2 regions of the Kocuria rosea genome follow, and region 1 is predicted to be linked to the other one. Evidence: riboswitches for the same ligand, from Rfam matches in the RefSeq annotation. Region 1 holds a riboswitch; the other holds the start of a gene.
The links. A riboswitch is a leader RNA that binds a small molecule or an ion and turns the genes downstream of it on or off. The one in region 1 is predicted to bind S-adenosylmethionine.
Positions count from the first base shown of each region.

Region 2: another riboswitch for S-adenosylmethionine. It lies ahead of EQG70_RS03470 (cobalamin-independent methionine synthase II family protein); the one in region 1 lies ahead of EQG70_RS11925 (MetQ/NlpA family ABC transporter substrate-binding protein).

Region 1 covers NZ_CP035103.1:2,584,818-2,590,063, reverse strand. The annotation lists gene EQG70_RS11940 (solute symporter family protein) at 1-907, shown strand, start outside; gene EQG70_RS11935 (GlsB/YeaQ/YmgE family stress response membrane protein) at 1,131-1,403, shown strand; gene dxr (1-deoxy-D-xylulose-5-phosphate reductoisomerase) at 1,535-2,809, shown strand; SAM riboswitch class IV at 2,854-2,970, shown strand; gene EQG70_RS11925 (MetQ/NlpA family ABC transporter substrate-binding protein) at 3,071-3,964, shown strand; gene EQG70_RS11920 (methionine ABC transporter ATP-binding protein) at 3,961-5,040, shown strand; gene EQG70_RS11915 (methionine ABC transporter permease) at 5,097-5,246, shown strand, end outside.
Region 2 covers NZ_CP035103.1:750,795-756,040, reverse strand. The annotation lists gene EQG70_RS03480 (IclR family transcriptional regulator) at 1-517, shown strand, start outside; gene EQG70_RS03475 (3-hydroxybutyrate dehydrogenase) at 534-1,298, opposite strand; SAM riboswitch class I at 1,491-1,594, shown strand; gene EQG70_RS03470 (cobalamin-independent methionine synthase II family protein) at 1,608-2,810, shown strand; gene EQG70_RS03465 (cobalamin-independent methionine synthase II family protein) at 2,851-4,068, shown strand; gene EQG70_RS03460 (MFS transporter) at 4,315-5,246, shown strand, end outside.

The DNA.
Region 1 (5,246 bases):
GGCCATCCTCGAGCCGGGCCTGAAGTACGGCGTGAGCGAGACCAGCAAGCTGGACTTCATCTCCCTGGGCCTGGCCCTCGTCTTCGGCGCGGCGGGCCTGCCCCACGTGCTCATGCGCTTCTACACGGTGCCCACGGCCAAGGAGGCGCGCACCTCCGTGGTCTGGGCCATCTCGCTGATCGGCCTGTTCTACCTCTTCACCCTCATCCTGGGCTTCGGCGCGGCGGCCCTCATCGGCGCCGAGCGGATCCAGGCGGCACCCGGCGGCGTGAACTCCGCGGCCCCGCTGCTGGCCTTCGAGCTCGGCGGGTCCCTGCTGATGGGCATCATCGCGGCGGTGGCCTTCGCCACGATCCTCGCGGTCGTCGCCGGCCTGGCCATCACGGCCTCGGCCTCGTTCGCCCACGACATCTACACCAGCGTGATCAAGAAGGGGAACTCCGATCCCCGCAAGGAGCTGAAGGTGGCGAAGACCACGGTGGTGGTCATCGGTCTCGTCTCCATCGCGGGCGGCATCGGCGCCCAGGGCCAGAACGTCGCGTTCCTCGTGGCGCTCGCCTTCGCGGTCGCGGCCTCGGCGAACCTGCCGACCATCCTGTACTCCCTGTACTGGCGGCGCTTCACCACCCGGGGGGCGGTCTGGTCCATGTACGGCGGCCTGATCATCTCGGTGGGCCTCATCGTCTTCTCCCCGGTCATGTCCGGCACCGAGACGTCGATGATCCCGACGGCCGACTTCGCGTGGTTCCCGCTGCAGAACCCGGGCATCGTCTCGATCCCGGCCTCCTTCCTGCTCGGCTTCATCGGTTCCATGACGGAGCGCCGTCTCGAGGACCCGATCAAGCAGTCCGAGATGGAGGTGCGCTCCCTCACAGGCATCGGCGCCGAGAAGCCCGTCGCCCACTGACGGATTCCCCGCTCCCACCTGGGAGGATCCACCGGCCCGCCCGAAGCCCCGGCTTCCGGCGGGCCGGTCCGCGTCCGGGAGGAACGCGTCGATTGGCTAACGGGAACAGACAGGCGGCTGACCGTCGGCTAGGGTGAGGCGCAGAAGCAACCTCAGGGTATTCCAGGGATACTCGCCGGTTGCGTACAATAAAAGTCCCTCCCGGGACGGATAAGGAGCCATCATGGGAATCATCAGCTGGATCATCCTCGGCCTCATCGCCGGCGCCCTCGCCAAGCTCATCATGCCGGGCAGCCAGGGTGGCGGCATCATCGTCACGATCGTTCTCGGCATCGTGGGGGCCCTCCTCGGAGGCTTCCTCGGCTCGCTGATCGGCATCGGGGACCTGGAGTCCGCGTTCGACATCGGCACCATCATCACCGCCGTCGTGGGAGCCCTCATCGTGCTCTTCATCTGGGGCGCGGTCTCCGGCCGCAAGGGTCGCGCCACGCGCTGACCCCACCCCCGTCGGTCGCCGAGGCCCCGTCCACCGCTCCCGGTGGACGGGGCCTCGGCCCGTTCCGGGCCGTCCGCAGGCACCCCCTGCGGGCACCGCACCGAGGAGTGGCGCTGGGGGATACTGGGGCCATGACGCCCCCCGCCACCTCGCCCCGCACCCGCCCGACACCCGAGCTGCGCGCCCTGGCCGCCGCCGGCCCCCGCCGGATCAGCGTCCTCGGCTCGACGGGCTCGATCGGCACCCAGGCGCTCGACGTCGTGCGGGCCGCCCGCGAGCTCGAGGGCGCGGACCCGTTCACCGTGGTCGCCCTCGCCGCCGGAGCACGGCACCTCGAGCTCCTCGCCGAGCAGGCCCTCGAGACCCGCGCCGCGCTCGTGGCGACCAGCGGCACCGCCCAGGACGCCGCCCGGCTGGCCGGCCTCATCGCGGACGGGGCCGCGTCCGCCGGGGCCGGGGGATACCGCCCGGACGTCGTGCACGGGCCCGACGCCGCGTCCGCGGCCGCCGCCCACCCCGACGCCGACCTCGTGCTCAACGGGATCACCGGCTCCATCGGCCTCGCCCCCACGCTGGCGGCGCTGCGGGCCGGGCACCGGCTCGCCCTGGCGAACAAGGAGTCCCTGATCGCCGGCGGCGCCCTCGTCAAGGCCGCCGCCGCGGCCACCGGGGACCCGGACGCCCTGATCCCCGTGGACTCCGAGCACTCCGCGCTGGCGCAGGCGCTGCGCGGCGGCACCGCCGGGGAGGTGGACCGGCTCGTGCTGACGGCCTCCGGCGGGCCCTTCCGCGGCCGGTCCCGGGCGGAGCTCGAGACGGTCACGCCCCGGGACGCGCTGCGCCACCCGACGTGGGACATGGGCCTGATGGTGACGACCAACTCGGCGACCATGGTGAACAAGGCCCTCGAGGTGCTCGAGGCCCACCTGCTCTTCGACGTCCCCCTCGAGCGCATCGACGTGGTGGTCCACCCCCAGTCGGTCGTGCACTCCATGGTCCAGTTCGTGGACGGCTCCACCCTCGCCCAGGCCTCGCCCCCGGACATGCGCCTTCCCATCGCCCTCGGCCTGGCCTGGCCGCACCGGGTGCCCGGGGCCGCCCTGCCGTGCGACTGGACGCGCGCCACGGAGTGGACCTTCGAGCCCCTCGACCCGGTGGCGTTCCCCGCCGTCGAGCTCCTCAAGGCGGCGGGGGAGCGGGGCGGGACCTTCCCCGCCGTGTTCAACGCGGCCAACGAGGAGGCGGTGCACGCCTTCCACGACGGCCGGATCCGGTTCCCCGCCATCGTGGACACCGTCGAGGCGGTGCTGGGCGAGCACGACGACGACGGCCCGCTGGAGCTCGAGGCCGTGCTGGCGGCCGAGCGCTGGGCCCGCCGGCGGGCCCGCGAGGTCCTCGCCCGCTGACCGGGCCGGGCCCGGCCCCGCCGCACGTGCTAGTGTGTCAGGCGGATGACGAGTCCCAGCGTGCAGCCCTGGCTTGCTGGGCGGCAACCCTCTCCCGTAGTGGGGTGCCCCAGGTGAACCATCCGGCACCGGCCGACGACGGCCGGCGGCAAGTACGGTCCGACCGCGCACGCGCCCTCCGGCGCGCCCTCGACCGTGGCCGCCGGACCCGTTGGCCCCGGTGGAGACCTCCGACACCCCGGACCCACGGAAAGGCACCACATGCGATCGCAGCGCCTCCCCTTCCTCGCCCTGGCCACGACCCTCGGCCTCGCCCTCACCGCCTGCGGCGGCTCCGCCGGGGAGTCCTCCGGCGAGGGCGTGCTCGCCGACGACAAGGTCACCATCGGCGTGGTGGGCACCGACCCGACCCACGACGCCCTCCAGCGGGTGGCCGAGGAGCAGGGCATCACCGTCGAGTACGTCGACTTCTCCGACTACAACCAGCCGAACCCCGCCACCGAGTCCGGTGACGTGGAGATGACCTGGTTCCAGCACGTCCCGTTCCTCGCCGACTACAACAACGCGGCCGGCGGCTCCATCACCCCGATCGGCTCGACCTCGATCTACCCGCTGGGCCTGTACTCCAACCAGTACGACTCCGTGGAGCAGTTCCAGGAGGGCGACGAGATCGCGGTGCCCAACGACGCCGTGAACCTCTCCCGGGCCCTGCTCGTGCTCGAGGCCGCAGGTCTCGTGGAGCTGACCAGCGACACCCTCATCCCCACCGAGCTCGACGTCGACACCGAGGCCTCCACGGTGCGGGTCACCCCGGTCTCCGCGGAGCAGACGGTGCTCTCGCTCGACTCGGTGGCCGGCTCGGTCATCAACAACGACTTCCTCTCGCGGGCCGACATCGACCCGCAGTCCGCGCTCGCCCAGGACGACCCCGAGTCCGAGGGCTCCCGCGCCTACGTCAACCTCTTCACCACCACGGAGGAGCTCGCCGACGACGAGACCCTCCGGCAGGTCGCGGACCTCTACCACGAGCAGGCCGTGCTCGACGCCGAGATGGAGGAGACCAAGGACACCGCCGTGCCGCTGCAGCTGGAGCCGGAGGAGCTCCAGGAGCTGACCGCGCGCTACCAGCAGGAGCTGAAGGACCAGGAGCAGTGAGCGCGGCGGTCCCCGCCGGGCCGCCCGCACCCGGGCGCCCGGACGAGGTGCTCGTCTCCTTCCGCAACGTCTCCAAGACCTTCCGCACCGGCTCGGGGCGGGCGGCGCGCGAGGTGCTCGCGGTCAACGACGTCACCCTCGACGTCCGCCGCGGCGAGATCTTCGGCGTGATCGGCTACTCCGGGGCGGGCAAGTCCACCCTCGTGCGCCTGATCAACGGGCTCGAGCCCGTGTCCTCGGGCTCCCTGACCGTGGAGGGCTTCGAGGTGGCCGGCCGGCGCGAGACCGAGCTGGCGCCCGTGCGGCAGGAGATCGGGATGATCTTCCAGCAGTTCAACCTCTTCACCTCCCGCACCGTCGCCGGCAACGTCGAGTATCCGCTCAAGCGGGCCGGCTGGCCGAAGGAGAAGCGCCGGGCGCGGGTGGCCGAGCTGCTCGAGTTCGTGGGCCTCGCCGCCCGCGCCGGCAACTACCCGGAGCAGCTCTCCGGCGGGCAGAAGCAGCGCGTGGGCATCGCCCGCGCCCTGGCGACCAGCCCGAAGCTGCTCCTGGCCGACGAGTCGACGAGCGCCCTCGACCCGGAGACCACCCAGGAGGTGCTGCAGGTGCTGCAGCGGGTCAACCGGGAGCTCGGGATCACGATCGTGATCATCACCCACGAGATGGACGTGGTCCGCGCGATCGCCGACCGCGTGGCCGTGATGCAGGACGGGAAGGTCGTGGAGCACGGCTCCACCGTGGACATCTTCGCCCGGCCCCGCACCGAGACCGCCCGCCGCTTCGTCTCCTCCGTCCTGCACTCGGTGCCCGACGCCCGTGAGGTCGAGCGGCTGCGCCGCGCCCACCGGGGGCGCCTGGTGATCGTGGACGTCGGCGACGGCGTGGACATCGGCGGGGTGCTCTCGGACGGCGCCGCCCGCGGGGTCCGCTTCACCATCGCCTACGGCGGGATCAGCGTGCTCCAGGAGCAGTCGTTCGGGTCCCTGACCTTCGAGCTGACCGGTGCGGACGCGGCCGTGCAGGCCGTGGTCGACGAGATGTCCCGCATCACGACCCTGAGAGAGGTGGCCGCGTGAACGACTGGTCCGTCCTGGGACCCGAGCTGCTGTCCGCGCTCGGGGAGACCCTCTACATGGTGGCGGTCACGCTGCTGCTCGCCGGCCTGCTCGGTCTGCTCGTGGGCGTCGGCCTCTACGTCACCCGCCGGGGCAACATCCTGGAGAACCGGGCGGTGCACGAGGGCCTCAACCTCGTGGTGAACTTCGTCCGGCCGATCCCGTTC
Region 2 (5,246 bases), 1.8 Mb from region 1:
CCGGGAGCTGGCCGGGCCCTCGCTGCGCCGGCTCGCGGAGGCCACCGGCGAGAGTGCGTTCCTCTCGGTCCGCCGCGGGCTGGAGACCGTCTGCCTGGCGCGCGTGGAGGGCGCCTTCCCCATCCGCTCCCACGTCCTCTACGAGGGGCTGCGGCTGCCGCTCGGCGTGGCCTCGGCGGGGCTGGCGGTCCTGGCCCACCTCCCGGACGCGGAGGTGGACCGGGTCCTCGCGGCCACGGCCGGGGCCCGCGCCGAGTGGGGCCCGCTGCACACGCCCGAGCGGATCCGGGAGCTGCTCGCGGACGTCCGGCGGGAGGGCTTCGCCGTGAACCCGGGGCTGATCGTCGAGGGCAGCTGGGGCATGGCCGCCGCGGTCTTCGACGCGACGGGCGCGCCGGTCTACGCGCTGAGCCTCACGGGCATCGAGCCCCGGTTCAGCGGCGAGCGCCGGCAGCTCCTGGGCCGGGCCCTGCTCACGGAGGCCCACCGGCTCTCCCGGGAGCTGGGTCACCGCTGAGCGGCCCGAGGCGGGCTCAGCGCGCCGTCCAGCCGCCGTCCATCGTGTAGGAGGCCCCGGTGACCATGGACGCGTGCGGTCCGGCCAGCCACGCGACCAGGCTGCCGACGTCCTCCGGGTCCACGAGCTTCTTGATCGGCGTCTCGCCGAGCATGATCCGCTCCACCACCTCGGACTCGGGGATCCCGTGCACCCTCGCCTGGTCGGCGATCTGCTTCTCGACGAGCGGGGTGCGCACGTAGCCGGGGTTGATGCAGTTGCTCGTCACCCCGTGGGCCGCGCCCTCCACCGCGACGGTCTTGGACAGCCCCTCCAGGCCGTGCTTCGCCGAGACGTAGGCACTCTTGTAGGGGGACGCCCGCAGCCCGTGCACGGAGGAGACGTTGATGACGCGCCCCCAGCCCCGCTCGTACATGTGCGGCAGCGCGGCGCGCACCAGCAGGAACGGGGACTCCAGCATCAGCACCAGGATCCGGTGGAAGTCCGCGGGGTCGAACTCCTGGAGGGGGGCGACCTTCTGGATGCCGGCGTTGTTGACCAGCACGTCGACCTCGAGGCTCAGCTCGGCGAGCGCCGCGGTGTCGAGCAGGTCGACGGCCCACGCGCGGCCGCCGAGCTCGTCCGCGACGCGCTGCGCCCCGGCCTCGTCGACGTCGGCCACGACCACGTGCGCGCCGGAGCCGGCGAGGGCCCGGGCGGCGGCCAGACCGATGCCGCTCGCGCCACCGGTGACGAGCGCCGTGCGGCCCTCGAGGTCCTGCTGCTGGGGCGTCTGGGACATGGGGGTCCTTCCTCTGGTCCGTCGTGCCCGCGGGGTGAGGGGCACGGATCACCGCCACGGTATGTGATCCAGGCCATGTTCGCGAAGGACAGCTCCTCCCGGGAGTGCGCGCCGGGTCGCGTCACACGGCGTCATGTCCGTCATCCGGGCGCCGAATGGCGCAGCGCGCACGGGTGCGCTTGGATGACAGGGTCACCATCCAGAGCGGCCGAGAGATCTGGCTCGACGACGCCGCAGCAACCCGGGCGACGGCATCCCCGTCCCGCCTCCGGTGCTACCGCCAGGACCGATGGAAAGGACGCACGACCCATGCTGCGAAGCGCCGACCGCATCCGCACGACCCACGCCGGGTCCCTCCCGCGCACCCCGGCGCTGCTCGAGGCCAACCGGGCGAAGGGGGCCGTCCCGGAGGCGGAGTACGACCGGCTCCTGCAGGACTCGGTGGTCGACGTGGTCCGCCGACAGCGCGAGCTCGGGATCGACGTGGTCAACGACGGCGAGTACGGCCACGTCATGGCCGCGGAGGTCGACTACGGCGCGTGGTGGCACTACGTCTTCGCCCGGATCTCGGGCCTCACCCCCGGCGACGTGGACCTGTGGGAGCAGGAGCCGCAGCGCTCCTCGCCCGGCAGGGTGGTCCTGACGAGCTTCGGGGACCGCCGGGACCGCCGGCTCTTCCACGAGGCGTACACGGACCCCTCCTCGGGCATCACCACGGGCAAGCAGGCGCCGTTCCCGAAGATCACCGGGAAGCTGGAGTACACGGGCCACGCGGCGCTGGAGGCGGACATCCGCAACCTCAAGGCCGGGCTGCAGGCCACGGGCGCGAGCGAGGGCTACCTCGCCGCGCTGTCCCCGGGCTCGTGCGCGCGGCTGGAGAACACCCACTACGCGGACGAGGACGAGGTGCTGACCGCCTGCGCCGAGGTGATGCGCGAGGAGTACCGGGCGATCACCGACGCCGGGCTGATCGTGCAGATCGACGACCCGTCCATCGCGGAGAACTGGGACCAGGTCAATCCCGAGCCCGGCGTGGAGGACTACCTCGCGTTCACCCGCAAGCGGGTCGAGGCCCTCAACTACGCCCTCGAGGGCATCCCGGAGGAGCAGGTCCGCTTCCACCTGTGCTGGGGCTCCTGGCACGGCCCGCACACCACGGACCTCGGGTTCGAGCACCTGGTGGAGCTCATGCTCTCCATCAGGGCCGGCGGCTACAGCTTCGAGGCCGCCAACGCCCGGCACGAGCACGAGTGGAAGGTCTGGCAGGACCACGAGCTGCCCGAGGGCAAGATCATCATCCCGGGGATCGTCTCCCACGCCACCAACGTGGTGGAGCACCCGGAGCTGGTGGCCGACCGGATCGAGCGCTTCGCCCGCCAGGTGGGCCGCGAGAACGTGATCGCCTCGACCGACTGCGGCCTGGGCGGGCGGATCCATCCGCAGATCGCCGCGGCGAAGCTCGAGACCCTCGCCCGCGGGGCCGAGCTCGCCTCCCGCCGGCTCTGGTCCTGACCGGCCCCCGACCTTCCCGCAGACCCTCAGGAGGACACGCATGACCATGCAGAACACCGACCACGTGCAGACCACCCACGTGGGCTCCCTGCCGCGGACCCCGCGGCTGCTCGAGGCCAACCAGCGGCACGCCGAGGGCGCCATCACGTTCGAGCAGCTCACCGACGAGCTCGCCGTGGGCGTCGAGGACGTGGTGCGCCGGCAGCGCGAGATCGGCGTGGACGTGGTCAACGACGGCGAGTACGGGCACACGATGTCCAGCGCGGTCGACTACGGCGCGTGGTGGAACTACTCCTTCTCCCGCCTCGGCGGGCTCACCCCGACCGACGAGGACCGGTGGGCGTCCACGGAGAAGAGGCGCTCCTCGCCCGGCCACATCGTGCTCACGAGCTTCCCGGACCGCCGGGACCGCGAGCGCTTCCGGGAGGCGTACGAGGACCCGGCGTCGGGCATCCTCACCGGGCGCTCCTCGACCACGCAGCCCAAGATCACCGGGCCGCTGACCTACACGGGACAGGAGGCCGTGGCCTCGGACGTCCGCAACCTCCGGGCGGCCATGGCGGCCACCGGGGCGCAGACCGGGTTCGTGGCCGCCCTCTCCCCCGGCTCCGCCGCGCGCGTGACGAACGAGTACTACAGGACCGACGAGGAGCTCGTCTACGCGTGCGCCGACGCGATGCGCGAGGAGTACCTGGCGATCACGGACGCCGGGCTGACCGTGCAGATCGACGACCCGTCCATCGCGGAGTCCTGGGACCAGATCAACCCCGAGCCCACGGTCGAGGACTACCTGGCGTTCACGCGGCTGCGCGTCGAGGCGCTCAACCACGCGCTGCGGGGGATCCCCGAGGAGCAGGTCCGCTTCCACCTGTGCTGGGGCTCCTGGCACGGCCCGCACACCACGGACCTCGAGCTGAAGCACCTCGTGGACCTGATGCTGACCATCAACGCCGGCGGCTACACCTTCGAGGGCGCCTCCGCCCGGCACGCCCACGAGTGGAAGGTCTGGAAGGACCACGCGCTGCCCGAGGGCCGCGTGATCATCCCGGGCGTGGTCTCCCACTCGACGAACGTGGTGGAGCACCCGGAGCTGGTGGCCGACCGGATCGAGCAGTTCGCCTCGGTCGTGGGCCGCGAGAACGTCGTCGCGTCGACCGACTGCGGTCTGGGCGGGCGCCTGCACCCGCAGATCGCCTGGGCCAAGCTCGAGTCCCTCGTCGAGGGAGCGCGCCTGGCCACGGAGCGGCTCTACCGCTGAGCCGCATCCCGGCGTCCCCGACGCCCCTGCCGCGCCGCCGGGCCCGGTCCTCCTGCGAGGGCCGGGCCCGGCGGTTTCCATCCCCGGTGGTCTGTGTCACATTAGTGATACATGGTTTGATTATTCCGTCCGGAGGGTGACAGGCGTCACTTCCACCCGTAGTATCACAATGCAATACCGAACGTTCGGTCATGATGCGTTCGGTTCCGCCGCGGACGTCGCCGTCCCCGATTCCCTGGAGATCCCATGGCGCACCCATCCTCCGCCCCGGCCGGGCGGCACGAGATGTCGCGCGAGGAGCGCAAGGTCCTCGCCGGCACCCTCGTGGGCACCACCATCGAGTGGTACGACTTCTTCATCTACGCCCAGGCCGCGGCCTTCGTCCTTGCGCCGCTGTACTTCGCGCCGCTGTCCGAGGAGAACGCCGGCCTCGCCCAGGTGGTCGCGTGGGCCTCCCTGGGCATCAGCTTCCTCTTCCGCCCGCTGGGCGCGGTGGTCGCCGGCCACCTCGGCGACAAGTACGGCCGCAAGATCGTCCTGGTCCTCACCCTGGTGGGCATGGGTGCCGCGACGATGCTGATCGGCATGCTCCCCACCTACGCGACGATCGGCATCTGGGCCCCGATCTTCCTGGTGCTCCTGCGCATCATGCAGGGCTTCTCGGCCGGCGGCGAGTGGGGCGGCGCGGCCCTGATGTCCGTGGAGCACGCCCCGCGGAACAAGCGCGGGCTCTTCGGCGCCTACCCGCAGATCGGCGTGCCGCTGGGCATGCTGCTCGCCACGTCCTTCATGTTCGCCCTCACCTCGATGATGTCCCCCGAGGACTTCCAGGCCTGGGGCTGGCGCATCCCGTTCCTGTCCTCCGTGGTGCTGATCGTGGTCGGCTACCTGATCCGCAAGACCGTCGACGAGTCCCCGGTCTTCAAGGAGATGCAGCTGCGCAAGAAGGAGTCCTCCGCTCCCCTGGGCCAGCTGTTCAAGCACCACAAGAAGCCGGTCACCCTCGCGGCCCTGATCTTCGCCGCCAACAACGCCGCCGGCTACCTGGTGATCGCGTTCTTCGCCTCCTACGGCTCCAACGTGCTGGGCATGCCGCGCTCGCAGACCCTCATCGCCTCCCTGATCGGCGGCGTGGGCTGGCTCGTCTTCACGATGTTCGGCGGCTGGATCTCGGACCG